Regions from separate parts of the Shewanella algidipiscicola genome, predicted to be linked through region 2. Evidence: predicted binding sites of a transcription regulator. Region 2 holds the regulator's gene; each other region holds the start of a gene.
What was found. The regulator LexA, encoded in region 2, represses DNA repair genes until DNA is damaged. The targets are predictions, from matches to a motif close to TACTGTATNNNNATACAGTA.
Positions count from the first base shown of each region.

Region 1: a site for LexA is predicted at 2,274-2,293, ahead of recN (DNA repair protein RecN). Genes of this name have one in related genera too.
Region 3: a site for LexA is predicted at 1,955-1,974, ahead of dinG (ATP-dependent DNA helicase DinG). Genes of this name have one in related genera too.

Region 1 is NZ_OXJV01000001.1:1,093,053-1,103,068, forward strand. Features, by position in the region: gene DN599_RS04940 (YjaG family protein) at 1-580, shown strand, start outside; gene DN599_RS04945 (DUF3319 domain-containing protein) at 587-844, shown strand; gene DN599_RS04950 (AEC family transporter) at 1,252-2,196, shown strand; gene recN (DNA repair protein RecN) at 2,314-3,975, shown strand; gene pyrB (aspartate carbamoyltransferase) at 4,516-5,445, shown strand; gene pyrI (aspartate carbamoyltransferase regulatory subunit) at 5,462-5,923, shown strand; gene DN599_RS04970 (cytochrome c3 family protein) at 6,021-6,401, opposite strand; gene DN599_RS04975 (HAL/PAL/TAL family ammonia-lyase) at 6,571-8,223, opposite strand; gene DN599_RS04980 (flavocytochrome c) at 8,292-9,851, opposite strand.
Region 2 is NZ_OXJV01000020.1:8,939-18,954, reverse strand. Features, by position in the region: gene DN599_RS16555 (SURF1 family protein) at 1-558, opposite strand, end outside; gene DN599_RS16550 (DUF2909 family protein) at 557-775, shown strand; gene DN599_RS16545 (cytochrome c oxidase subunit 3) at 776-1,651, opposite strand; gene DN599_RS16540 (cytochrome c oxidase assembly protein) at 1,648-2,217, opposite strand; gene ctaD (cytochrome c oxidase subunit I) at 2,219-3,829, opposite strand; partial or broken gene coxB (cytochrome c oxidase subunit II) at 3,848-4,960, opposite strand; gene DN599_RS16525 (cell division inhibitor SulA) at 5,362-5,871, opposite strand; gene lexA (transcriptional repressor LexA) at 5,868-6,485, opposite strand; gene yrfG (GMP/IMP nucleotidase) at 6,825-7,496, opposite strand; gene nudE (ADP compounds hydrolase NudE) at 7,593-8,138, shown strand; gene cysQ (3'(2'),5'-bisphosphate nucleotidase CysQ) at 8,188-9,000, shown strand; gene DN599_RS16500 (GNAT family N-acetyltransferase) at 8,993-9,448, shown strand; gene DN599_RS16495 (MFS transporter) at 9,568-10,016, shown strand, end outside.
Region 3 is NZ_OXJV01000001.1:1,375,318-1,385,333, reverse strand. Features, by position in the region: gene dinG (ATP-dependent DNA helicase DinG) at 1-1,931, opposite strand, end outside; gene DN599_RS06115 (methyl-accepting chemotaxis protein) at 2,302-3,873, shown strand; gene DN599_RS06110 (tetrathionate reductase subunit A) at 4,322-7,414, opposite strand; gene nrfD (NrfD/PsrC family molybdoenzyme membrane anchor subunit) at 7,438-8,538, opposite strand; gene dsrO (sulfate reduction electron transfer complex DsrMKJOP subunit DsrO) at 8,535-9,308, opposite strand; gene DN599_RS06095 (sensor histidine kinase) at 9,663-10,016, shown strand, end outside.

The DNA of each region.
Region 1 (10,016 bases), on a different contig from region 2:
CTTCAAACGATTAAAAGCGTTAGAGCTTGAACAAAAAAAATTGTTTGCTATCGCGCTGTGTCAGCGCATGTACCCCAACTACCAACTGTTTAGTGAAGTGTGTGAGTTTGGTGATCCACAGGTTTTAGACACAGCGCTAAATCTGTTATGGCAGTCAATGTATGACAAAAAATTGAAACTCAACATCGACATCTATCTCGAACGACTCGATCTCAACACCCCCGAGCCAAGTGACTTTGACGTTTATGGAGTCTATCCAGCCATGGACGCCGCAGTCGCATTAACCTCACTATTGAGCGCACTGCAAAGTAAGGTGGAAGACGATATTATCAACATCAGCAAACTCTCCTCTAGCACAGTAGCCAATTATATTGAAGCCACAATCGAAGATGAAATGGATGAAGCCACTTTAGATGAGTTTATTTTTAACCATCCCGTAATGGTCGAAGAAAAAGAGCTGCAGGCCTCATTATTGGATATCATTGAGCAAAATCCGAAGATCAGCGCTGACTTTGTCAAAGGCCTTCGTAAAGAAATTATCGAAGCTGGTGTATCTAATATTGGCATTTCAGTCGCGTAACTGCACATGAAGAAGCTCATCTACCAAGGTTATCTGTTAACCAACAACGATGGCTTAACCGATTCTTGGACACTCAGCATAGGGGAGCAACGCCGTAGCGGCTCCCTGTTTGAACTGCGGCGTCAGATACACTTCTATCAAGAGCTGGGCGTGCTGCCACCAGTCAACGCACCCACCGCGAATACCGAGCGAAACACGCAACCTAGCTCGCCAAAGGTTAATACTCGCCAAACAGGTACTCGCCGCCCCAATAAGCGCAGTTAGCTGAATGACGCAATGACGCTAAGTGGTTTAGTGACTTTAGTGGCTTAGCCTAATATCGCCCCATTAATGCCATCACATAGAGTCAAGCGGCTTTACGTTAAGCCACATTAGACCTTAGCTCAATAGCCGCCCCCAGATAATCATGCTAGGGTCGGCTAGTCTCTGGCGTTTGTGTTGGGCTTAATCATTATGATGCAGGGCAACGAATATTAGGGCACTGATACTGAGGCACTGATACTGAGCCACTGATACTGAGCCACAGTGGATGGATAATATCAGATGACTATGTCATCAATACTGAGCGTCATCAATACTGAGCCACGATTCATCACCAACACATAAAAACAGCCTGAGAGGGAAAGCCCCTTAGTTTAACCACCAGCACAATTTATGGATAAATTTGTCGTATGCTACCTATCTTGTCACCTCTGTTTATCGTCTTCGGCATCATGCTATCAGGCTTCGTAGTACAAAAAGCACGTATTTTGCCACAAGAGACAGATAACGTACTCAATCAGTACGTCTATTACATCGCCTTTCCGGCTATCATGCTGATTGTATTAGCCGAAACCCCAATTGAACAGATCACCGACTGGGGCTTTATTGCCGGTTACAGCTTAGCGATGACCATTATCTACCTGTTGACTATGGGGATATCGCTGTGGCGCGACAAGAAGCGCGATCTCGCGGCGATTAGGGCGCTTAACACCACCTTTGGTAACACGTCGTTTATCGGTATCCCATTAATGATGATGTTATACCCCAACAACCAGTTAGCACTGGCTGCAGCAGCCATTGCTAGCCTACTCTCGGTGACCGTCTTTGCTATCGTATTAGCCCAACTCGCGCTGTATCAAGGTCAAACCGACAGCGCCCTAAAGACAGTGGCTTTGGCATTACTGCAAAATCCTATCATTATCGGCAGCTTAATAGGCGTGGCCATTTCGGCGGCCCAGATTAGCCTTTATAGCCCTATCAGCGGCATCATTCGCCAATTTGGTATGACATCCAGCCCCTGTGCCCTGTTCGCCATTGGCATGGTGTTATGCAAAGCCAACCAACAGCAGGGCCGCAATGCCCCTCGAAAGCTTTCTACCGGCGCCGAACTCACCCTGCTCAACCTATTAAAACTGGTGTTACAACCCCTGTTTGCCTACCTACTGTGTAAAGCCTTTGGCGTTAACGGCCCGCTGCTTAAGATGGCAGTGCTGCTAGCGGCACTGCCCACCGCAGCCAGCGTTTACCTGTTGGCGCACCGCTTTCAAACTAACGCCACCGTCAGCGCGCAAAATATCAGCTTAGGGATAGTACTGAGCTTTGCGGTACTGCCACTACTTGACCATTTGCTGTAGCGCTGCCATACCCTTAAATTCAACAAAATGTGCGAACAAAAAGCACACAGGTATTTACTGTATAAAAAATCAGTATATACTGTGCATTAATACAGTACTTTGTAAAAGGATGTCATTATGCTTTGCCAGCTCAGCATCAATAACTTTGCCATTGTTCGTTTTTTAGAGCTCGACTTCAAAGCCGGCATGACCAGTATCACAGGTGAAACCGGTGCCGGAAAATCTATCGCTATCGACGCCCTAGGCCTGTGTCTGGGTAATCGCGCCGAAGCCAGTACCGTTAGGCCTGGTGCAGATAAAGCCGAGGTCAGCGCCCGCTTTTCTCTGCTCGATATTCCCTTGGCAAAGCGCTGGCTCGAAGATAACGACCTTGATCTTGATGATGAATGCATACTCAGACGCACCATCAACAGTGATGGCCGCTCACGCGCCTACATTAATGGCAATCCAGTACCGCTTAGTCAACTTCGCGCACTTGGACAATTACTGATCGGCATCCACGGACAACACGCCCATCACGCCATGTTAAAGAGCGAACATCAACTAACACTGCTCGACAGCTATGCTAACCACCGCATGCTGCTCGACAGCGTCAGTGCTAGCTATCAACGCTACAAACTGATTGAAAAAGAGCTTAAACAGCTACAACAATCGCAACATGAGCGCATCGCCCGTAAGCAGCTGCTGCAATATCAAGTAGAAGAGCTTAATGAATTTAATTTAGGCGAGCACGAATTTGACGAGATAGAAACCGAGCATAAAAAACTCGCTAACGGCACCGCTTTAGTGCAAGCCTGCCAGCACACCCTCTTCCTATTGCAAGACAACGAGCAAGGTGCGGTAGAATCGGTACTCAACTTAGCCATAGATCAAGCTCAAGAGCTTGAGGGCTATGACTCAGCTCTTAATAGCATTGGCAATATGCTCAACGATGCCTTAATCCAAGTGCAAGAAAGCAGCAGTGAGCTGCAACGCTACCTCGATGGATTAGAACTCGACCCCGACCATTTTGCTTACCTTGAGCAGCGCCTCTCTAAAATTATGCAGTTGGCACGCAAGCATCACGTAAGCGCCAAAGATCTTTATCAGCACCATCAAGCCTTAAATCAAGAGCTAATCAGCTTAGACTCAGACGAAGAGAAGCTTGACGAGATAGCTGAGCAGCTCCAAAGCTGCAAACAAGGCTTCATTGCCCATGCAAAAAAACTCAGCCAAAGCCGTAGCCGTTATGCCAAAGAGCTAGACAAACAGGTGACCCAATCGATTCATGAGCTCAGCATGCCTAAGGGTAAATTTGTTATCGATATTCACTTTAACGAAGAACTCATGTCGCCCAACGGTTGTGACACTATCGAGTTTCAAGTGACCACCAACCCAGGGCAACCGCTGCAACCTATCTCGAAAGTCGCATCAGGCGGGGAACTGTCGCGTATAGGCCTTGGCATTCAGGTGATCACGGCAAAGAAGGTCGCCACACCAACGCTTATCTTCGATGAAGTGGATGTGGGGATATCGGGGCCAACGGCTGCCGTGGTGGGGAAAATGCTACGCTCACTGGGTGAGTCGACTCAAGTGCTATGTGTAACCCACCTGCCTCAAGTCGCCGGTAATGGTCATCAGCACATGTTTGTTAATAAGCAGAGTAAAGCCGGACAAACCGAGACCTCTATGGTGCCGCTGGATAAAACCCAGCGCATTGAGGAGCTCGCCCGCTTACTTGGCGGCGATACCATAACCAGTAACACCCTAGCCAACGCCAAAGAACTACTCAGAGGTTAAAAACTGACAATACCTAAAGCGAAGGAAATACCTTCGCTTTTTGATATCGCTGATTCACTATTTAATCCCACTCATCTCATTGTACTTAATGAGCAAATTGTGCTCTCCATAACTCAACAAGAAAAACAAAACCATACATATAAGTCACGGCTAGACCGAAGTCTTTAACAGCATTTAATTGATTCACAGCGACACCAAGCTTTCAAAATAACCAGTTCATACAAACCCTTGCGCTTGCAAGAAATGGGCGTATAATCCCTCGGAATTTTTCAAAACAGAGTGCAGCAATGAACCAGGCAGTTAAGCACAACTTGACTCATTATCGTCGAGGATCGGCGTTGGTTTTATGTTTCTGTTTTTCGATTTCAAAAAAAGCCTCCTTGTATAAGGGGGCTTTTTTTTGTCTGCCTTTTGCGTAAGGTCAGGCAAGTTTAAACGGTTATCTGCCAGCCGCGCCGTTCAATGGCAATCTTAAATGTAAGCAACAGATAAAGTTTAAAACCATTTGTATCAGTTATCTATTTATAGGGAAGAGAAGCCATGGCGAACTCGTTGTTTCAAAAACACATCATCTCCATTCCGGAATTAAACCGCAGTGAACTTGAACTTATCGTTGAAACTGCAGGAAAGCTCAAAGCAGAGCCAAACCCAGAACTACTGAAAAATAAAGTCGTGGCATGCTGTTTCTTTGAACCATCGACACGTACTCGCCTCTCTTTCGAAACTGCTGTACAGCGCCTTGGTGGCACCGTAATTGGTTTTGATAACAGTGGCAATACATCACTGGCTAAAAAAGGGGAAACCCTCGTCGATTCGGTACAGGTGATCTCATCTTACGTCGATGCATTTGTGATGCGTCACCCGCAAGAGGGCGCCGCCCGTCTGGCGTCAGAATTTTCTCGTGGGGTACCGATAATTAACGGAGGTGACGGCTCAAATCAACACCCAAGCCAAACCTTGCTAGATCTCTATACAATCTTTGAAACTCAGGGTCGCTTAGATAACCTAAACATCGCCTTCGTTGGCGATCTAAAATATGGTCGCACGGTGCACTCACTGACTCAGGCACTCTCGAAGTTTAATAACATTAACTTCTTCTTCATCTCGCCCGAAATATTGGCAATGCCTGACTATATCTGCGAAGAGTTAGACCAAGCAGGCATCAACTATAGCCTGCATGCGACCATGGAAGAGGTGATCCCAGAGCTTGATGTGTTGTACATGACTCGTGTTCAAAAGGAGCGTTTGGACGAATCTGAATACGTGCATATGAAAGCCGCTTATATCTTAACTGCTGCAATGCTCGCTGACGCGCGCGACAACCTAAAGGTATTGCACCCATTACCGCGTATAGATGAAATTACCGTCGATGTCGATAAAACCAAGCACGCTTATTACTTTCAGCAAGCGCAAAACGGCGTTTACGCGCGTGAAGCATTGCTGGCACTAGTACTGAACGAACAACGTTAAGCAGGAGATAATCACCATGACCAAGGAAACCCAACAAGTTGAAGCGATAAAAAATGGTTCCGTTATCGACCATATTCCTGCCAATGTGGGGATTAAAGTGCTAAAGCTGTTCAAAATGCATAAAACCAATCAGCGTGTCACGATTGGTCTTAATCTGCCCTCTTCTGCTTTGGGCGCTAAAGATCTGATTAAAATTGAAAATGTTTTTATCAGCCCAGAACAGGCGAATCAATTGGCCCTGTACGCCCCTAACGCTACGGTTAATCAGATTGAAAATTATGAGGTCGTTAAAAAGCTGACATTGTCGTTACCTGAGCGGATCAACGCCATTTTTAAGTGCCCAAATAGCAACTGCATCACCCATAATGAACCGGTAGACAGCAGCTTTAAGGTCATCGCAAAGAAAGACGATGTGCAACTAAAATGCAAATACTGCGAGAAAGTGTTCTCACGTGAAATAGTGACTGAGCGTCACTAAGCCACTCTTTATCTCGATAAGGTAAAGCCTGCTCAGTCATGAGCAGGCTTTAAAATGACACTCCACTAGCTAATGCAAGTTGAGCAAAGATTAGCAATCAGCGCTTCATATCAGGGTACTGAAACTCATGACATTGATTACAGTAAACTTGACTCTCTTTATGTTCTTGATGGCAGTAAGTACAAGGTAAGTCTGTACCATAATGCAGACTGTCATGGGGATTTGGCTCTATATCATGACCGGCATCGGATGGACGCTGTGTAAGTTCAGCCACATCATCTGGCGTACTATGACAGGTTTCACATGCACTGGCCTGAGGAATCGTTTTACGTTTTGCATCGCCGTGGCAAAAGCTACACTCAACCTTACCATTATCCCCCGTCATAACTTCTTTATGATAGTCTTTTATTTTCATGGCATTAGCCGCTGGGATTGACATCAGCATCAAGATGCACATTGTCGTCAGTATTCTTAACATCTTTATTCCTATTACTACGTTGATCTTTGTTACCCGATAACTGTTACCGCCCGGTGATTAATCGATGGCTGGTTTACAGGATGTATCAGGCCAATTGCGGCTTGCTCGCTAAAGTCAATGGGAGCGGTATTGACGATAGCCAGCAAGCGCAACATTTCCCCGATAAAAGTTATTCGTACTGCGCAATAAAGGCTTTTGAGACACGAATATCGGGCGTAAATGGACGGTCAATATCGACAAATGGCACTTGTTTACGGAAAGCATCATACATCGCTTTTGTCGCCTCACCTTGCTTGAGATGGTTGTTCGTCTGTTTACGTAAATCGATGGCTTGAGTCGAATGCATCAGTTCTAGGCCATACATCACGTTAATGTTGTCAACAATTTGAATTAAGTTGTCTGATGCAAGCTTTAAGTTGGTAAAGGTGTCTTCGATGTTACCCGCAATGGCAATACCATTAAACGATACCGGAATCGCCAAAGCTTGGTTACGTACCTGCATATCAACAAAGGTTTTTTGAATCGCACCAAACGCATGACCATTGTTACCCGGTGCACTTAAAAAGCGCGGTAAATGGGTAAAATGATTATCCGATAAATGAATCGTACGCATGGCGCTATTATGTGATACATGCGTCAGAGCAATACTTAACTGCTGCACCGCAAGTGCGACAGGGAGTGGTTCGAAGTTAGTGGTTGGGAATACGCCACCCTTTCCTTCAACCAAGTATTTAGCAACTTGAGAATGCTGTCCATAATCTTTACTAGCACCAAGAATAACACCTGGGTTGTCATCAGAATGGTTTATCTGAATATTGATTACCTCATCAAGATCGGCAAGCGCCTTATATGCGCTGGCAAAGGTGTACGCCGTAGTGCGGTAACTGAGTGGGTCTTGCAGTGGACGCTCGCTATTTTCGTCCCAGAGATAACTGCCAGATAAGCTATTTAATATATCCTGAGTTGCTCGCTGCAACTGCGGGAATGGGCGGATATCATTGGTTTGTGGTAAGAAGGGCGACACATTACCATTTAAGCCTTCTAGACTCAGGCCAAAAACCGTTGGTGATACATCGAGTAAATGCTTGGCATCCCGATAACCTGCCATTGCATAGGTGGCACCGATGGCATTATTCGATAAAATGGAAAGTGCATCTTTTCCTACCGGTTGTAACGGCTTAATCCCTGCTTTTTTCATGGCTTCGACACTACTCATGCGTTCACCTTTATAGATAACGTCCCACTCACCGATCATGGCCAGACCGACATGTGACGCAAGCAAAATATCGGCCTCACCGATCGTACCTTTCGACGGGATAATTGGCGTAATATCGTGATTTAAATACGCTTGATAAAGCTCAGCAACATAAGGCTGTACCCCTGTGTGCCCCGAGAGAATAGTATTTAAGCGCACCGCTAAAGCCACACGCGTTAACCGCACAGGCATGGGTTCGCCAACACCGGCACTATGCGCTCTAAGAGTACTATAATTAAATGATTCTGAAGCTTTTAATACTTCAGGGCTTAACTGACCATTCGCATCAAATAGTTTGTGATCTTTGTTTAAACCAACCCCTACGGTTAAGCCATAAACGGGTTTACCTAAACGCGCCGCCTCCATCAATAGTTCATGAGCCTTAACCAGTGCGGTAGCAGACTGAGCCGCTATTTTAACTTTAGCACCATCGGCAATCGCCCATGCTTGATCTTGAGTGAAGTGTTGTCCATCGAGCACGACCGTGTCTGCAGCCATGGCTTGGCCGGCTGTTAACGCTAATGCCAATGTTGAAATTGCAATATTTTTAGTTGCTTTCATGTTCATCCATTCCATCATTTTTAAAGGCTAGTTCAGGTGAACTAACCGAAGTTAATTGGGGTATTTCAACTGAACTAAGCCAAATGTAATGAGGCAGCTTGGTTATTCGCGCAGTGGCTACCAGCGTTACGTCCCGTGACCACTCCTTCAGCCACGGCGCACGCTCCTAGGCGACTTGCACCGTGAATACCTCCGGTTGCTTCGCCTGCCGCATAAAGCCCAGGGATAGGTTTATTACTGACTAAATGCAGCACTTCCGATGCTGTATTCACTTTTACGCCCCCCATGCAATAGTGCACTTTGGGCCACATCCTTACTGCATACCATGGGCCCTGCTCTAACTTCATCGCTTTTTGCATCGGGCGGTTAAACTCATTATCTTTACCTTGGGTGACGGCATCATTCCAGCGAGCCACTTGTGCTTTGAGCGCCGCGGCTGGGATCCCATAAAGTTCGGCTAACTCATCTAAATTATTGGCTTTTTGGATAACTTTGTATTTAAGGCCCCAATCCAGAGTCTGGGCATTTTTTGCCCCCTCAGCGTTGGTGAAGCCTATGGGGTAGACTGGCTGACCGTCAGCATCACGACGAGTCATAATGGCCTCGGCGCGTGCTTTACGATCGGCAAGCTCATTAAAGAAGCGCTCACCAGTTCGCACATCGACCACGATGCCACTGGGGTAGGTCGCGATAGTGTTAAACTGCGATGCCGTACCGAAACCTTTTTCGTCTGGCGATGCCCATGGACCGAGTTGAATTTGATCTAAATGTATGGGATTTGCACCGAGTAACATCATCTGCTTTAAGGCTTCAGATGTGGCGCCAGCGTGGTTAGTAGAATCCAGTTCACTGGTCAGTTTTGGCTGTTGCATCTGGCGATATTCGATGTCACGACCAAAGCCACCTGTGGCCATAATCACTCCTTTACGCGCACCAATGTTCACCATTTTACCTGTTCGTTCCTTCGGGAAATAATAACCTTCGCGAACTTCGACGCCGATCACACGCCCAGTATCATCTTTAATAAAACCTTCTAATTTGGCTTGGTTGCGCATGGCGATACCATGTTTTTTAGCCGCACTAATTAATGGTCGGATAATGCCGGCACCAGAGCTTTGTACTGTTTGCAACACCCGAGGAATAGAATGTCCACCGAAATGTTGTACAAATGGTTTCCATTGCACCCCGTAGTTGGTGAGCCATTCACAGGATTCGGCTGTCCCGTTACAGACGAGTTTAAGCATTTCGACATCATTCATGCCACGGCCCGCTTCCAACATGTCGGTAACCATGGTATCTACTGAATCTTCAATCCCCTCTTTCTTTTGTAAAGGAGAGCCCGCCACGGCCATTGCACCACCGTTAATAGTGGAGTTTCCGCCAAATACAGGCATTTTGTCGATGACCATCACACTGGCACCGGCCTCTTTAGCTTGTAATGCGGCAGACATGCCAGCAAAGCCGCTACCCACGACTATCACGTCGACTATCTCATCGAACTTAACTTTTTCTTGTGGCATACAAGCGGCATTGGCAGACAGTGGCATCGCAGCTCCTAAACTTGCGACAGCCATGGCAGCACCACCTTTTAACAGTTGACGCCGTTCAGGGCTTGCCAATTTTTTTTCGTTCATATTCAATGCTTCCCTATTACTATTTTTAATGATGTATCGAAGCGATTAAGGGTCGATAACATAAAGGGAAAACTGCAGTGACTATGCCAACTACCTAAAAAGAGGGGGGGATTAGGCAATCTATGAACGAGAGCACAGAACCACGAAATACAATGATTTATTATC
Region 2 (10,016 bases):
GGCCAAGCGGCGCTGTAACTGCTGCTGCAGTGCGGTAATATTGAGGTTTTGAATTCGCATAGGATCACCAGACTCAGCAAATAGTTGCTCGCTCAGCGGGTTGAGAGATTTTTGATATAGCCTACCGCTTAAGGAAACTGAGCTCGTGATTGGCTGCACTTGAGGTAAGGCGCGCCGATCTATGCCGCCAGGGACAAAACCTAACTCAACCAGTAATGCCGTTTCATGAGGAGCGACTTGCATCACTTGCAGCACCAAATACCCCACAGTGCCGTTATAGACTTGGTTGTCGAGCATAATAATGGGGGAAGCGGTTGGGCTGACGTCGACCTGTAAACGGTAACCGGTTAAGGCCGTGTCTGTTGTCATAGTCAGCAGTTGAGGATATGACAGCGGCGCCGATGCTTGGCGAGCGGTTAATTGCTGCTGCCATGCGGCTTTTTCATCGGCACGGCTGAGTTGCCAAAACCCGAGCTTGACCAAGATGCTAAACACCAGCACAGTAATACAAACAACTAAGGCCGTTGTCCATGACAACCCACGTTTAGGAGCCTGCATGAGTGCAATATTGCTATTTAAAGTGGCATTAGTATTACTGCTTTTTTTCATCATTTTTAATCTTGGGCGTGCGTTGTTTATCTTAGTGAAAGGGGAAAGTAAGATCCCCATGAGCCAATATTTAGGCCGCCGGGTATTGTTTTCGCTATTGGTGATCCTACTGCTGCTACTAGCACTAGGGTTGGGGCTAATTACTCCCAACCCTAGGCCTTATTAGCTACAGCACATACACAAAAATAAATAAGCATAGCCAGACCACATCGACAAAATGCCAATACCAACTGCCCGCCTGAAAAGCAAAGTGTTTATCTGGGGTGAAGTGACCTTTTAACACTCTAAAAAACAACACCAATAAGAAGATGGTGCCTAAGGTCACGTGCATGCCGTGGAAACCGGTGAGCAAGAAAAAGGTGTTGCCATAAACGCCAGAGGAGAGGGTCAGCCCCATCTCCTGATAAGCATGAGCATATTCTTCAACCTGTAACAGTAAGAAGGCCAACCCGAGTAAGATGGTCAGCCCCAACCACAGGGTGAGGGCGGTGCGTTTCCCCTTTTCGAGACTAACATGGGCAAAGTGTAAGGTGACCGATGATGTGAGTAATATGATGGTGTTGTACAGTGGTAAGCCCGTCCACCCCATTACTTGGGTTTTGGTGCCATCTGGCGTGGTGACCAAGGGCCACATCGCTTCAAAGGTAGGCCACAACACTTCGTGTGTCATGGCGTTATTGGAGGCTCCGCCTAGCCATGGCACGGCTATCATACGGGCATAGAGTAACGCGCCAAAAAAAGCGGCAAAAAACATCACCTCCGAAAAAATAAACCAGCTCATCCCTTGGCGAAACGATCTGTCCATCTGTTTCGAATAGAGTCCAGCCATCGATTCGTCAATCACGGTTCTGAACCAGCCAAAAATCATATACACAATCACTGCAATTCCGGCAGTCAGAATATAACCGCCGCTCGATTGCTCGCTATTGAGCTGCTGTATATAAGTACCTGCCCCAAAGGCGATTAAAAATAGCCCGATGGCGCCTATTATGGGCCAGGCACTTTGCGCTGGCACATAATAGTGTTCGTGTTTAGTGGTCATTTTGCCGCTCCTTGCTCAACAGCGCCGACATAACCCTTGTCGGTAATGTTGTAGAGAGTATAGGAAAGTGTCAGCGTCGATATCGTGTCTGGTAGATCGGGATCGACATAGAAAATTAGCGGTAATGCAGCACTACCTTGCGCCGCTAACAGCTGCTGATTAAAGCAGAAACACTCGGTTTTATTAAAGTAGGCTGCCCCCTGCCCAGGTGAAACCGAGGGAATGGCTTGGCCTACGGTGGTCGCGAGCGCTAGGCTCTTAGCGTTAAAGTTGGTGCGTACAAGCTCACCAGGGTGAACCTGCATACGTTTGACTTCGGGCGTAAATTCCCATGGCATATCCTGTTGTATGTTAGCCATAAATTCGACGGTTATCACTCGCGACGTATCTATGGTCATTGGCTTGTAAGTCGACGCTGTCGATTGTGTTTTACCGTTAATCCCCAATTGTTCACACAGCACGTCGTATAACGGCACCAAGGCAAATCCAAAGCCAAACATGCCTATGGCACCAGTCATTAGCCAGATGATCAGCTTGCGGTTCGATGTTGCCGTGGGCTGGGACATGTTATTTCACCTCAGGTGGAGTCGAGAATGAGTGATAAGGAGCCGGGCTTGGCAGAGTCCATTCCAGCCCTTCGGCACCATCCCAAGGTTTAGCTGGTGCTTTTTCACCGCCCTTGATGCACTTAATCACCAAGGCGAGAAAGATAAACTGCGATAGCCCGAAAGCGAAGCCGCCAATAGAGACAATTTGGTTAACATCAGCAAATTGAATTGCATAATCAGGAATTCGACGCGGCATTCCCGCGAGTCCTAAAAAGTGCATAGGGAAAAACAACACGTTAACTGAGATAACCGAACACCAAAAATGCAGTTTACCCAACTTCTCGTCATACATATGCCCGGTCCATTTAGGTAGCCAATAATAGGCGGCCGCCATAATGGAGAAGATGGCCCCTGTGACCAATACATAATGGAAGTGAGCCACCACGAAATAGGTATCGTGATACTGGAAATCCACCGGAGTAATGGCCAGCATCAACCCCGAAAATCCGCCTATGGTGAACAGTATGATAAAGGCGATGGCAAACAACATAGGCGTTTCAAAACTGAGTGATCCGCGCCACATGGTGGCGACCCAATTAAAGACCTTAACCCCAGTTGGTACCGCGATGAGCATAGTACAATACATAAAAAACAGTTCAGCAAATACTGGCATACCTGTGGTAAACATATGGTGTGCCCAAACCAAGAAGGACAAAATCGCAATACTGGCAGTGGCATAAACCATAGAGGAGTAACCAAAGAGACGTTTGCGACTAAAGGCGGGCACAATAGCCGATATGATCCCAAATGAAGGTAAGATCATAATGTAGACCTCGGGGTGGCCGAAGAACCAGAAAATATGCTGAAACATCACAGGATCGCCGCCACCTGCTGCATCAAAGAAGCTGGTGCCAAAATATTTATCCGTCAGCACCATAGTGACCACCCCTGCAAGCACAGGCATGACGGCGATCAACAAGAAAGCGGTGATTAACCAGGTCCACACAAATAGCGGTAATTTCATCCAACTCATGCCGGGGGCGCGCATATTCACAATCGTCACCACCACGTTGATGGCTCCCATGATGGAGCTGATCCCCATAATATGGATAGAAAATACAAACAGTGCCGTGCTATCAGGGCTATAAGTGGTGGATAACGGAGCATAGAATGTCCAACCAAAGTTGGGGCCACCACCTTCCATAAAGAGTGAGCTTAATAATATGGTAAAGGCGAAGGGTAAAATCCAAAAGCTCCAGTTATTCATCCGTGGTAGCGCCATATCAGGTGCGCCAATCATCATGGGTATTAGCCAGTTTGCAAGCCCTGTAAAGGCGGGCATGACGGCACCAAACACCATGATCAAGCCATGTACAGTGGTCATTTGATTAAAAAAGTTGGGCTCGATTAATTGCAGACCCGGTTGAAACAACTCGGCCCGGATCACCATGGCCATGGCACCGCCAGTAAGAAACATAATAAAGCTGAACCACAGGTATAAGGTGCCGATATCTTTATGATTAGTGGTAAATAGCCAACGTTTTATGCCGGTTGGGTGAGCTTCGTGGTGTTCGTTAGACTCTTCAATATGAGCGGCATCCATATTGGCTTCGCGGGTTGTTGTATTCATCATGCCTCCCTATTGACCATGTTGACTAACGTCAGCGGCTTGGACGGTATCACCGACATCATTGCCCCAAGCGTTACGCTCATATGTCACCACAGCCGCTATCTCCTGTGGTGTTAGCTGTCCAGCGAAGGCTTGCATTGCAGTGCCCACCTTTCCATTAACCACAATATCGATATGTGCAGTGACTGGGCCGGTGGCAATGGCGCTGGCTTTTAATCCGGGGAACACCCCAGGAAGTCCCATGCCATTTGGCTGGTGGCAGGCGGCGCAGCGTGCCATGTATATCTGCTCACCTTGGGTCATCAGTTCATCCATCGATAAGGTTTGTGATAACGAGGCTTCGGTCGCGGCGGCGGCGATTGTGGCTTGGTTTTTTTGCTCTTCGATCCAGATATCAAAATCGGCTTCAGACAACACTTCAACCACTATGGGCATAAAGCCGTGATCCTTACCGCACAGCTCTGCACATTGGCCGCGGTACGTGCCGGGTTTATCCACGCGGGTCCAGGCTTCATTGATGAAACCGGGGTTAGCATCTTTTTTTACCGCAAAGGCCGGCACCCACCAAGAATGGATCACATCATCTGAGGTCATCAAGAAACGCACTTTTTTATTAATGGGAAGCACTAGGGGTTTGTCGACTTCTAATAGATAGTTTTCGCCCTTCGTTTCACTGCCTTCAATTTGTGCTCTAGGGGTAGCAAGCAAGCTGTAGTATTCGATATCGTGATCAAAGTAACTGTAATGCCATTTCCACTGTGAACCCGTTACCTTGATGGTGATATCTGCATCGCTAGGATCTTCCATGGCGATAAGGGTTTTCGTGGCAGGGATAGCCATCAGAATCAAGATAACAAAAGGCACGATAGTCCAAGCTATTTCGACTTTAGTGCTTTCATGGAAATTGGCTGCCACCGCGCCTTTTGAGCGACGATGGTTAATGATGGAGTAGATCATTGCTCCAAACACTATGATGCCGATGGCGCAACAGATATAGAGAATGGTCATATGAAGGCCAAAAACTTTGCCACTGATCTCTGTTACCCCTGGTGTCATATTAAGGGGCATATCGGCTGCGAATATGGGCGGGGCTAGTAATAACCCCAGCAAGCTATACCACAGATGCTTCACTAGACTTCTCCTCTGTCAATTGCGAAGGCAACTACAAAGAAAAGTCACACAGTATGTCTCGGCTCCATGCAAACTTTTCAGTTCCCAAAAAAGCAACGATGACTTCATAGTGCGCTGGTGGTATGGATGTTGTTATTGCTGGTGGTCACCACACTTGCACTTACGGCTGACTATATCAGGCGAATTTCAACTTAATTGGACTTTGCTAGAGATGTTCACTCGCAGGCCAATGAAGCCGACTACTAAATTGTTCGGATATAACAAATAATCGTTGATATCTATTACTAACTTAATCGCTGTTTAAATATTGATCAAGATCACTTTTTTTTATTTTGTTAAAAAAAAACAGCGACAAAAAAGCCCCTCGCGGGGCTTAAGTATGGAAAGTTTGAGCTGTAATGCTAGTGCAGTGAGCCAAATAATGATGTTTGGCGGCAGCCTTGATCTTGCTCTGCTAGGATTGTTACTGGTAGGTGACGATTAGCTTCTTCAATCACAATGCCTAAAGCCTGAGTGCTTTTGGCGACCAATTGTAAGCGGCGACAATCACGTGCATCGAGTGCTTGGGTCCAACTGATCACCGCACTGGATGTACCACTTGTAAGCGCTTTTTCCATCGCCCATAGTGCTTCAACTTCATCTTTGGTGTGCACTAATAAGATTCTATCCATACGAACACCGGCATCGGCGAGCATCTGCTTATAACCAATATTTGGTGGGCTAATCAGAACTACCCACTGGCCTTGTTGGCTTAATCTTGCTAATTGCGGCGTTAGTGCTTGCAACTCATGCTTACCTTGGGTGCGACTCGATAATGTCGCGATGGTGCTGTGCTGAGTAGGCTTATGTTGCGTGTTTATATCGACCCAAAGGCCGGGATGTCGTGGGGCATTACCCATTAGATTATTCATTGCCAATCTCCATTACGGATAACACCTACGGCAAGCCCTTCGATGCTAAGGCTTTGGCTGGATAGGTCGACCACTATCGGTGAATATTCTTCATTCTCGGCGTGAAGATATACAGTATTACCTTTCTTTTCAAAACGCTTTACTGTGACATCATCTTCGACCCGAGCCACGACGATCTGGCCATTACTGGCTTGCTCTACTTTATGTACCGCGAGCAGATCACCTTCGAGAATACCTATATTTTTCATGCTATCGCCGCGGACTCTTAAGAGAAAATCGGCGCTTGGGCGAAACATCGCTGGATCAACTTTATAGTGTTGCTCAACATGTTCTTGGGCCAAAATGGGTTCACCGGCAGCGACTTGTCCAATCAGTGGTAAACCAAGATCTTCGCTGTCATCTTCTTGAGTTAGCTTTATGCCTCGCGAGGTCCCTGGCATTATTTCGATGCAGCCTTTTTTGGCTAAGGCTTTTAAATGCTCTTCGGCCGCATTGGCGCTTTTAAAACCTAGGCGACGAGCAATTTCAGCCCGGGTAGGCGGCATGCCTGTATCGGCAATATTGCGTTTAATTAATTCTAATATTTCGGCTTGTCTAGGGGTTAATGGTCTCATTACAGATCCTGTCTTTCCATACAGTAACTGTCAGTATATACAGTATTTAAAGTAGCGCAAGGATTAAGCATATTTTTGTCGGCAATGTGGTGGAATTTGTTTGAAACTGAAAGCAAAATCGCAGATTTATTTTCATTGAAACCTGATATTTTTTACTTAAATCAATGTTATGAAATGGATTTTACGGAATAAATGTATTGAGTGATGCGATTGTCTCTTATCTGTTGAGATGATTTCTGTGCCAAGTTAGGGCGGCGAAACAACGTTAGCAGGTAATAGGGTTCAGTTGCACTCTGTGCCTGCAGTTACCGTTATCTTATATCGTTAAGCGTACGGCTATTATGGCTTGCTGGCGATAAGGTCATCTAACAGGTGGTGGTAATCATAGATTGCGGGAAAGTGGGTAAATATTTTATGGGGCTTTTTGCTATCAGGATTGCTTATGCCAAGTAAATACCCAACTCCTGCTTGTTTGGCGGCATGCAAGATAGCTTCGCTATCATCGATAAATAAACACCGATTGGGTTGTAATTGATATTGGTTAAATAAGCTAGACCAAAATTGAGGGTGCTCTTTTGCAAAACCCGTTTCATGGCTGGAGAGCATATGGTCTAACCCTTGCGCAAGCTCTGTGTGTTCTAGTTTGAGTGCTAGGCTATGAGGGTGGGCATTGGTCACTAATATTCTGGTTTTATGCTTTTTAGCCAATGTATGCAGAAATGGCATGCTGTCTTGGCGTAACTGTATCCTGTCGGCCAATGTGCGTTGCAACGTCACAATATCCAGTTGCAGTTGTTGCTGCCAGTAGTCGAGGCAATACCAATCCAAGGTGCCAACCACTTGGTCGTAGGCCTGTTCCACTAAGACATTGGCTTCATTTAGAGAGATGTTTCTGTTGTGACTTAAGGTTTGCGGCACTAGTTTGAGCCAAAAATGGCTATCGAAGTGCAAGTCTAGTAGCGTGCCATCCATATCAAGCAGTACGGTATCAATTTTATCCCAAGGAAACATAAGGTCAGTAAAAAAATTCTATCGTGAGAGTTGTGGATTAAACCCATCATAGTAAGATTGAACTGTGATGCAAACCTCATTTTATCAGGGACATTCATGTCGGACCAAAAGCCACAGATATTACATACACAAGTTGTTGCTCAGAGTCGGTTATTTCAAATTGAGCAAGTGCACCTGAAATTTTCTAATCAGGTCGAGCGCCAGTATGAGCGTATGAAAGGCAGTAATCGTGGCGCCGTAATGGTGGTTCCTGTATTGGGGGAGCAACTACTGCTGGGCAGAGAGTACGCTGCAGGAACCCACAGCTATGAACTGGGCTTTCCCAAAGGGTTAGTTGATCTGGGGGAGACTCCTGAGCAGGCCGCTAATCGTGAACTGCAAGAGGAGATAGGCTTTGGGGCTAAAAAATTAACCCATTTGATGGAGTTAAGTCTGGCGCCCAGCTATTTTGTCAGCAAGATGCAGATCTATATTGCAGAAGATCTGTATGAAAGTCGCCTTGAAGGCGATGAACCTGAGCCAATAGAGGTCGTTTCTTGGCCGCTTGCACAGTGGTCAGGGCTATTGGCATTGGAAGATTTTTCAGAATCGAGAAGTGTTAGTGCCTTGTTTTTAGCTCAGAAGCATTTAAAACTAAAATAGTTATTTAATTCGGATATATGCATTACCTGTCTAGGTTGTTGGAGTTGTGATGAAGCCAGAAGAGTGTGTGGAACAGGTGATCGCCATCGCCGTTGAAGCGGGCATGGCCATCAAAGATATTTATCTTGAAGGTAGCTTTGATAAAGAAATTAAGGCGGATAATACCCCTGTGACGTCTGCCGATCTTGCTGCGCACCAAATTATCACTGCAGCGCTGACTCAGCTGACTCCCGATATTCCTGTGTTATCTGAAGAAGATGCCGACATCCCGTTATCCGAACGCGTCGATTGGCCCAGGTATTGGTTGGTCGATCCGTTAGATGGTACCGGAGAGTTTATTGCCGGCAGTGGCGACTTTTCGGTGATCATTGCGCTAGTTGAGCATAATCGCCCTATTATGGGGATTGTTTATGTGCCCATGACAGAGGTGATTTATTATGCCATCGCAGGACTAGGGGCTTATAAGCGCTCAAATAAAGGCGAACAGCGTATTGCCAGTCGTCAATTGACACTCGATGATTCGCACTCATTGCGCTTGGCGGTCAGTCGTCGCCAAGATCCGCAATCGGTATTAAAGCTACTAAACCAGCCTAAGCATTGTGAGTTAGTGGTGCTCGGCGGGGCAGCGCTTAAAAGTTGCTTGGTCGCAGAAGGACGTGCCGATTGTTATGTACGCATTGGCCCTACTGGCGAGTGGGATACCGGCGCGGCACAAATTATTGTCGAAGAGGCGGGCGGGCAGATCATGGATCTTGAACTGCAACCGCTAAGTTATAATGAACGTGAATCGCTCGAAAATCCTAATTTTATCGTTGTCGGTTCGACCCATTTACCTTGGGATGAGTTGTTAGTCAGTGAATAATTCGGTTGATATTACCCTGCGTGCGGCGCAAAAGGGCGAACTGGCCGGCGTTTATCGGCTTGAACAGCGTGTGTTTGGCGCGCATTGTTATCCGGACTTCTTTTTTCGTCAGAGTTTCGATTGTTGGCCAAATGGTTTGCGTGTTGCAATAGATCAAAATAATCATCTTCTTGGCTATATTCTAATGGTGCAAAGTGAGCAGCCGCATATAGGATGGATATTATCTGTCGCCGTGGATACACTCGCCCAAGGCCGAGGTATCGGCAAACGTTTGATAAACGATGCGCTTAATCACTTGGCGCCGTCAGTCACTCAGGTGATGCTCACTGTTGATCCAGCTAATCCAGCGCGCCATTTATACCTCGCATTGGGGTTTGTTGAGCTACAAACGGAAGCCGACTATTTTGGTCCGGATACATCGCGGGTGGTAATGTGTCTGATGCGCTAAGCCTTATCTATTGTGCATGGCTAAAGAGTGGCAATGACTTATATGAAACCTTCATTGTCATCTATTCATTGTCATCTAGATGGTTAGGCTAACTAAGCTTGAGGCAAGCTGGAGCACATATGCTGTTAACAAAACGTTTTTTGCCCTATTTTGTCACCCAATGTTTAGGCGCATTAAACGATAATATTTATAAAAACGTTTTACTCTTGATGGTGGCTTATAGCCAGATCAATGAGTTGCCAATCAGCATTAATTTATTTGTCAATTTGGCCGCGGGCCTGTTTATTTTACCCTTCTTTCTTTTTTCAGCTCATGCCGGGATGCTCGCCGATAATATGGACAAGGCGAAGCTTATCCGCAGACTTAAACAACTCGAAGTGGTTATCATGTCGTGCGCTGCGATGGCTATTTTGTCTCAAAGCTACATGGTGATGTTACTGCTGTTATTTTTAACCGGCTGTCAGTCGGCCTATTTCGGGCCAGTAAAATATTCACTGCTACCGCAAGTGTTGACCGATGAAGAATTAGTTAAGGGCAATGCTTGGGTCGAAATAGGCACATTTTTAGC
Region 3 (10,016 bases), on a different contig from region 2:
TTACGCGATGCGTCGGGTATGGTCAGTTGTAAGAACGGATTACCGCCCTTTATCTTGATATATTCTGCATGGGCTTGCTCAACCGGAGAGGTTGGCACTGCAAAGGGTAATTTGGTGATAATTAAATTGGTAAGATAATCCCCAGGTAGATCGAGCCCTTCAGAGAAGCTGCCCGTGCCGAAAATAATACTTACCTCGCCAGCATCACAGCGCTGTTTATGTTGTGTCAGCAGTTGTTGACGCGAGTCTTCCCCTTGGATCAATAGTGGGCTGTCAATCTTGGGGCGGACAATATCGGCCACTTTTTCCATCTGCCAGTATGAGGCAAACAGCACTAAGGTGGCGGTTTCACCTTCGATAAGGGTCAATATCTGCTCGGCAAGCTCATCGGTATAATGGTCGTCCGTAGGTTCAGTGCGCATTTTTGGCAGGTATAAGGTCGCATTTTGCTCAAAATCAAATGGGCTATCCATGGCTAGATAACGACTGCCATCATTTATCGACAGGCCCACTTGATGGGTAAAATGATTAAAATTGTTCAGTGCTCGTAATGTGGCGCTACACAGCACCACACCAGCGGCTTTCTCCCATAATAAGGATTCGAGCATGAAGCCCACTTCAATTGGTGAGACGTTACACAAGTAGTCGTGTTGTTTTCCCGGAAGTTGCTCTATCCATCTGGCCATAGGCGCCCCTTTAGGACTGTCGGTCTTGGCCATCATCTTCCACAATTTTTGCAGGTTTTCTAAGCGCTGCAGCATAAAGCCGGTTTCGCTCAGCAGTTGCTCAGCCTGATGCTTGGGCAGTTCACCATCTTTTATGGCTTCGTTGAGCAGGGTTAGCATTTTATTAAATTGTTTGAGGGCGTTATTAGAGGCGCTCGCTAAGTTTTCCGCTTGAATAACCAAAGGTTGCGGCAGCTTGCCATGCTCAAAACGGATGCGGTTTTCAGGGTTATCAAATGCCACACCTTGGCCATCGCAATACTGCGCCACGGCGTTGAGCAAGCCAGTTAATTCGTTAATATGGTCTAACATCGCCTGAGCAGGGGCAATAATATGGTTACTCTTCAGCTGATTTTGCAGCTTAGCACTGGTTTTGCCTATCTTTTCTAACCAATCGACCGCGCCCCTAAGTGTCGCCTGCGCGCTGGAGAAATCTCTGGCGACGATCGGGAGATGATGTGCTTCGTCAATCACATAATAGAGATCTTCTGGATCGGGCAAAATCACCCCGCCACCTAGCTCGAGGTCGGCAAAAAGCAGACTGTGGTTAGCGATTAATACATCCCAGGTATCAATATCTTCACGCGCCTTATGAAACGGGCAGTGGCGATGACTGGCCAGTTGCCGATGACAGCTGTGCTTGTCGCAGGCGATTTGGCTCCAAAGGTGATCGGGCAGTTGTTGCGTCAGGGTATCGCGCTCACCATTCCAACGGCCTTCATGGAAATCTTTTAACAAGCTTTGTAACAAGGCTATTTGGCTGTTATCGGGTTTAGTTTGCCACATGGCCATCTGCGTGCCGTCATCGCTGCCAATGAGCATTTCGAGTTTGGCTAAGCAGACGTAGCGTTGACGCCCTTTGACTAGGCCAAAGGTAAAGTCGAGTCCAGATTGCTGTAAAAAGAAGGGCAAATCTTTATTGAGTAACTGCTCTTGCAGCGCCACCGTTGCGGTGGCAATACAGACTTTTTTCTTGTTCGCTAAGGCAAGTGGAATGGTACCGAGAATATAAGCCAATGACTTACCAATCCCCGTGCCGGCTTCGACGACAATGATGCGCCTATGTTTGTCATATTCACCTGCTAATGTTTTTGAGATTTCTGCCACAATGTAGTTTTGCTCACGCCGGGAGCGAAAGTTGGGCAAGGCGGCCGCAATATCTTTATAGATGGTGCGGATCTGAGTTTTGACATTGGCAGATAACATGAAGGCACATAGCAGAGAAATACAGCTGTACATAATAACAGTAAAACAGTATCAGCGGAATATGATTCAGCGCTTAATCAGTCGATATAAGCATAAGCGGTTATCTGCTTGTGCTTCAGGATTTTGATGTTTTGTTCGTTGTGCGCTTGGTAGCACAAATGAAATTTTAGTGAGCAAGCTCATGCTGCACTCTGTAAATCATTTGTTTAAGTTGCGAAATTGATAACATAGTTTCTGCTTTTACATTGTTAACATTTGTAAGACTAACAACTGTGATCGGCAGCGCACTCTTTTACGTATTGGGTCTGTCAGTCATAATGCACTGCAAGGCAAACAAGCCAACATCAGCTCGGGAATAAGTCACCTTAATATGGTCAGTAAACATACTAACGCAGAACATGAAGTCGAGTTTGATCTCGATGCTAATCTCATTTCAACCACAGACCCCGCTAGCAACGTCACTTATGCTAATGCCGGTTTTTGTGATGTTGCCGGCTATCAAGCTGATGAATTAATTGGTAAACCACATAATATAGTGCGTCATGCCGATATGCCAAAGTCGGCTTTTAAACAGTTATGGCACACGGTTCAATCTGGCCGCAGCTGGATGGGGCTTGTGAAGAACGCCCGTAAAGAGGGTGGTTTTTATTGGGTCTCTGCGTTTATCACCCCCATCACAGATGCTAAGGGTAAGATTATTGAATACCAGTCTGTGCGTACAAAACCTAATCGAGAATGGGTTAAACGTGCAGAGACGCTCTACAGTGAAATGAGCCAAAAAGGGATGCCGTCTAAGTTATCAAGGCCGCGTTTTAGTTATCGTTGGGCACGTTATCTGGCTGCGTTAACTACGCTCGCTAGCACCATAGCTATGATGAGCGGGGCATCGGTGCACTTAAGTGGGACAGTGTCGATACTGGCGATGGCCGGGCTTTTACTCAATGAATTTTTCCATCAACGACGTTTAGGGCAGGTGGCAACGCTGGCGACACAAGCATATGATAATCCGTTGATGGAACTGGTGTATACTGGGCGCTATGATGAATATTCTATGATTGAACTGGCGCTGCAAAAGCGTAAAGCTGAGGTGCGTGCGATTGTTGCCAGGGCTTGCGAAACTGCCGAGGGAATTCACGTTAGCGCCGAGCAAGAGTTAGTCAATCAAGAAGAGATTAAGGACAATTTAGATAACCAAGGTGCAGGGACTGACTCGGTGGCCACCGCGGTAACTGAAATGTCTAGTTCTATTCGAGATGTGGCAGATAATGCGATGGCGGCATCACAACTGGTAGAGCAAGTGAATCAGCTTGCTGACGACGGTCTCGATAATGTGCAAACCACGATAGATTCAGTGGCTGAGCTGCACTCAGAATTGGAGCGTGCCAAAACCATTATTAATGATCTGTCGGTGAGCAGCCAAGAGATTGAAAAGATCCTCGAAGTGATTGGTACCATAGCCGATCAGACTAACCTGCTGGCCCTAAATGCCGCGATAGAAGCGGCTCGAGCGGGGGAAAGTGGCCGCGGATTTGCGGTGGTGGCCGATGAGGTGAGAGCGTTAGCCTCAAAAACCCAAGCTTCCACCGAGGAAATTCACAGCATGATAACTCACCTACAACATACCGCAGGCCAAGCGGTGACGGCGACACAAAGAGGCAGTCATTTATCAGATGTGTGCCGAGACAATGCCGTACGTACTGGTGATGTGCTTAAACATGCCAATAGTATGCTGGGCGAAGTAGCCAGTGCTAGCCAACAAATTGCCGCTGCGGTGCATCAGCAAGCGAGTGTGACTGAAGACATTAATGTCAACATCATCTCCATTCAGCAGTTGTCATTAGCCAATATTGAGCGATGCGATCACTCGGTGAAACGTGGTTCTGACTTGGTGAGTCAGTTAGGCGATTTACAACGTTTAATGCAGCAATTTCAAAAGCGATAACGCGATTGCTTAAGCACAATCGCTCATCATCGCCACGTCTCTTAAACTAAGCCCCCTAAATGGCAGGCATTGTGGATTGAGGCCGTCAGCAGAAAGCTAAATGAGTATGAACATACGCCGCTGATATAGCGGCGTTTTTATGTCTATAGCGACCGCAACCAAACAGCCAAGCAATCAAATAACCAAGTGAGGTGTATCTGTTATCGGCATGCTTCTACTTAACGCGCTCAATGTGGGATGGATAATGCCAGATGGTTAATTCTACAAGGTTAATTCCATGAGACTGAGCCCACTAGATTAATGCTACTCGCCTAATGACTAATGGCTAATGCCTAGGTGTTAGGCTGCAACAGGCTTAGCATCGACTAAATCGAGTCAGTAAAAGGCATAAAAAAACGCCATCATGTTAATCATGACGGCGTTGATTAGGGGCAATCGCGCGATGTGTTTACACCTTATAAATCTTAGCGGGTAAGGCTTGGCGAACCGCGGCGCCAACCACCCAGTCGAGCATCACGCCTTGGCCTTTGCGGGTAGGGTCGATAAGGCCGATGTCGTTAATATTGACCCCATCGCTGGATTTCATTTTAACGGGCTGCTGTTTGTCACCAATCCAATGAGCCCGCTCACCTAGCTCGGTATGGCCAAACCCATGCTCAAACCCTAAAGTCCCGGGCATTATCCCCTCAACGACCATTGCTAAGGCTTGGGTTTTAGCGCTTGGGGTTTCAATCATAAAGTGATCGCCAGTGCTTATCCCCGCATTGTTAGCGTCAACGGGGTGAATATACACAGGGTTAATCCCTTTAATAGAGGCGAGGCGTGGTGATAAATTAGACACCGAGCTGTGGATGTTTGACTTGAAGTTGGTCAAGCTAAACGGCCACTGTGTTTTAGGGTATTGTTGCTCAAATGGCGTGCCGTCAGCCAAACGCTGCGGTGACCAAGTAGGGCAACCTAGGTAGCGCTCGCCGGTCATGGTGTTGATTGATGTACCGACGGTTTCATTCCAAATGGCCAGTGGCTTGGCCCAGCGATGCTTCATTCTCTCTTGCTGGTAAGCTTGGCTGGCGTCTTCAAAACGACCGCCACGGGCAAAGATGTAGCCCACTTTTCGCATCTCTTCACCTGTTAAGGTACGAGTCATCGCCGGCATGAGGCGCTCAAGCCCTGACCAAGCAATGTCTTCTGCTTCGACGCTCGGAACGCCGCCTTTAACATAGGCAAGGTTTGCCGCCGCCCGCAGGTAGAAATCTTCAGCGCTGTGGATCCCATGCCAGTTGCCTTGGTTGTCTGGTATCGCATTGTCGCCAAAGCCGCCTAGTTCCATCCGTTTAGCCACATCGATAACGAAGTTTTCAAGATTAATCGCTCGGCCATCGGCAGTTTTGTCGGTGCGCGGTTCAACAATGGGCCAGCGTGCGGTGACCGCTTTGGTCGGCACGCCGTGCCAAGGGGTAGACATGCCCCAGCTTTCATAGGTGACAGTGTCGGGCACAATATAATCAGACAGCGCAGTAGTCTCATTGATAAAAGCATCAATAGAGATAATCAGGCCTAATTGCTGTGGATCTTTCAGCTTATCGCCCAGCAGGGTATTTAGCCCGGGTACCCCATAAAGCGGGTTGGCCATGTGGTTAATCCAGGCTTTGGCTTTATAAGGGTAACCATCGATAGCCGCCGATAAGTGCTCGGTGAGCAGTGGGGCTGAAATCGGATACCAAGGCGCGCGAGTAGGGTATGGTGACTCTCCAGCGGCGACGCGGCGTTTATATTCGCTGGTTTTTTGGTAGGGGAATTTACTGCGAGATAAGAAAATCCCTTTAGGCTTAGTCTTGCCGTTAAATTGGGTGAAATCGTAACGTGGGCCTGCGGCCGATGTGGGGTAACCACCGGCTTTAGCCATGGCGCCACCTTTCATATTGATGTTACCAATCAGCGCGTTAAGCATTAAAATAGTAAAAGAGTTATAAAAGCCATTCGTGTGCATATTGCCGCCATGGGTATCGACTACCGCTTTGGTGCCGTGGCTGGTGAACTCGCGCGCTAAGGCTTCGATTTGTGCTACCGCGATGCCACACTGCTGGCTATAAAACGCCAAGTCATGCTTAAAGGCTTCCTCTTTTAAGCGTTGCAATGATGATTTTACGCGGATATTTTTGCCATGGCTAATGACTTGCCTATCGACAAACAGCTGCGCCGCATCGTCTTGGGTATTGACGTTCAGTTGCTCTGAGGCCGCATTGACCACCACAAAAGGGTCGCTGTCAGATAACGGCTCACCGCTGTAGCTCAGGCCAATATCGGAGGCGCGCAGGAAGCGGCCATTATCGGCATGACTCTCGTCACTTATCACCAAGTGTGTGGCATTACACCAATGGGCAGTATTGGCTTTTGCCATAGCTGCGGCGCTAGGCTGGGCCAAAAAGGATTGGTTGTAAGCGTGATTAGCGATGATCCATTGGATCATGCCCAGCACTAAAGCAGAGTCTGTACCTGAGTTGATGGGCTGCCAATTGTTGTTATCACCGGCGGCTAAGCTCGATGAGCCTGCTGGTAAACTCGGGGCGATGATGGTGTATTTGAGCCGACCGCTAGTGCGTCCTTCGGCCAATTGCCTTGCTTGGCGTTTAAACGGGTTGCCCGCTTGCGCCGGTGACATACCAATAAATAGCACGTATTCGGCGTGGTCTAAATCGGGTTTTAGATGAGCGAATTTATTTAAATCATTCATCATGGCGCCCGAGCCTGCACGAAACGCATAGCCACAATAGGAACCATGGTGACCAAAGTTACGCGTGCCGTAACTGTTGAAGGCAAAGCGTTTTAAAATATCATCACGGCCTTCGTTTCCCGCATTGGTGACTAATAGCTGGTTGGCTTTGGGGCCATATTCGGGGTTTTGGGGATCCAGCGGGGTGTGAATGTCGCGTATTTCACGCAGCCCAGTTACTTGGCCTTCACCAAACAGATCGCCGCCTTCTATCACTTCGTTGAGCAACTGCTCATAGCTAATGGGTTGCCACTTGCCTTCGCCGCGTTTACCCACACGTTTAAGCGGTTGGGTGATACGATAAGGGCTGTTGCGTATCTCTAACATGCCATTGCCGCGGGCGCAGGCGGTGGAGCGTCCCGCGAGCCCAGCTTCGCCCATTAAAGAACGATAAGCCTCTTTAACAGGGGTCGCGTAAGGGATTTGCTCATGGTGCGATAGTGGGTGGTATGGGTTACCAGCAATGCGCAATATATCATCGGTACGATTATCGATACGTACTCGCAGGCCACATAACGACCAACAGCCAAAACACATAGACGGCGCGACTCTTTGATCTGGATTAGGCAGTAGTTTGCCATTCGCATTGAGGTGATATTCTGGCGCTAACGAGTTGCCGTGGTGAATGTGCTGAGTCTTTTTACCCGCAGTGCCCTCTAAGGTTCCTTTGACTGCATGATGAATGGTGTCACTGTAACCAGCTGAAAATGCACCTAATCCACCAACAGCAAAACCTGATTTTAGTAGCAGACGACGTTTATTATCCATTTTAAAATCCTTAAATATGTTGGTTATTGCTGCGGAGCTTGAGGTTGGCGAGCCGCAGTAGCTTTAGTATTGATAAGCTCTGAGGCGATAAGTGCCAGTGCCAGCCATAGGCCGAATATGCCAATGATCCCAAGCCAGCCGGCGCTACCAGCGGGTAATTGATAGGCAAAATCTCCCACATCGAAGCGAGCAATGGTTTGTACTTCCAAAATAGTCACCCAACGTATGATCCACGCACACAGTAGGCTGCAAACTAACATGGCAATGACTCCGAATTCGCGCGTGGCAAGGACGCCGAACAGCAGCGCTAAACCAATACACACCAATAAGGACGCGGCCATCAGCGTAAGATTGATGAGCCAAACGGGATCGGCGAACAGTGAAAAGCTGGGGTTGTTTGAGGCCCAAATCGGCACTAACACTAATGCCAAGGTTGCAGCAATAACGCTAGTGCGTTGGATGATGTTGCGATCGGCGCAGCTTAACGCCGGTTTTGTCGCGTTAGGCAGCAGTGTCCATGTGAGTAGGGTAAAGCCGATGGCGCCAACAAATGCGCTGGTAAACCACAGTAGCGCTGAAGCGGGTTGATGCCATAAAGGGCGACTGGCGATGACTGAAATTTCGGCGCCAGTATAGATGGCAATACTCAACCCTGATAGCGCGGTAAGGCTGGCGGCCATCAGTAACTGCTTGGGAGTACTTTGCCATTGCCCCAAGGTTAACAGCGCTACCTTGCGCAGCAAGGGGGACTCGCTAAACTGCCACGCGGCAATATCGCGGCGCAAATAAAGCCAGGCGGTCAGCACGCTTAGCCCAGAAAATAGCGGTAAGAAAAACGAGCCTAATGACATCCAAGACCATGGCGTGACATGAAAATAGAAATGCCAAGCGCGGCCCGGTTGATGTAGATCGCCCGTGAGTGCCAGCGGGCCAACAATGGCGCCGATGGCCATGGTGAGCGCGAGTGCCACACGAAAATGGTGGGTGGTTTGACGGCTAAAAACCAAGGCAACGAGAAACAAGATTGCCGCGGCGTAAGAGGCGCCAATATAGAAAAAGTATTGCACTGCCCAGGGAAGCCAGGCCACTTCTTGTGCTGGAATCAAGATTTCGGTGATGTTCATGATTGTTCTCCCACAGGTTCGTAGAGGGCGGCTTGACCGTCGACATGGCTGACGAAGCGCTCATCCATGCCGATGTAAAACACGTGTGGATGAGTATTGTTTTCAGGTTTAAGTACCTTGATATCGTCTTTGTTTGCGGTCAGTAATTGGCTGATCACACTATTAGGGTCGTTGATATCGCCAATCACGCGAGCACCGCCCACACAGGTTTCGACGCAGGCTGGGAGTAAGCCCTCTTCTAATCGATGGGCGCAGAAGGTGCATTTATCGGCAGTTAAGGTGTCGTGATTGATAAAGCGGGCATCATAAGGGCAGGCCTGGACGCAATAGGCGCAGGCAACGCAGCGCTCGTTATCGACCATGACGATGCCATCTTCACGTTGAAAGGTAGCTTGCACTGGGCAGACCTTGACACAAGGCGGGTTATCGCAATGGTTACACAAACGCGGTAACATAAATGCCTTCACCTGCTGGGGTTGTTCTTTACCGTCTAGCTTGACTTCGTACTGTTTAACCGTGGTTCTGAACTGACCAATTGGTGCCTGATTTTCTATGCTGCAGCCGACGGTGCAGGCTTGGCATCCTACGCATTGACGCAGATCGATCGCCATGGCATAGCGTTTACCTATGTGACCTTTACGATCGGCTTGTTGGTTGTTGCGAATAACCGTACTGGCAACCGCAGTATTGACTCCTGCTACGGGAATGAGCGCCGCACCGGCAGTAATACCCGCTATGCGATTAAGAAAATGTCGTTTATCAGTATCCATATAACGCCTACTTGGGTGGGTGATAAAATGTACTGCGGCCATTGTTCGTTATTCACATCAGTGGCGGTATTGTGGATTTCCACATACCCAGATCAATATTGATCTAGAACAAGTTATATGACCGACATAGGGTGATATACCTCTAATAATTAAGAAGATATGATACGTAAACAGGAGAATGAGGCCTTGAGTCCATGCTTGATATTTCGATGTCAAAGAGCGCTATTTAATAATGCATTACGGCTAAGTCCAACATGGCTTAAAACAGCATGGCGCGGCGACTTAATGCACTGGGGGCTATGGCTCAGTGCATGCGCTGTTATTTGCTCTGCTATTAATCCTGCTCTAGCCGAAATGCCGACCGATAGCGTAAGCAGCCAAAGGGGGGCGCAGCGCGATATTGTCATCGCTGATGCTAACCAGCCTGTTGCGGTGAAAATGATCGATGTCGCGGTATTAGCCACTCGTGGTAAGTCGGCGGCGCGTCATCGTTGGCAGCCAACGATGACGTGGCTGGAGTCACATATTGCCAATTCCCGTTTTATGTTACATCCGCTAACCTTGGATGAAATGGCCAACGCCGTTGAGCAGCTTAAGGTCGATTTTGTGATAACCAACCCCGGACAAGCGGTACAGCTTGGGCGGCAATTTGATCTCTCTTGGCTGGCAACCATGACCAGCCATACAGGTGAGAGCCAAACCAACAGT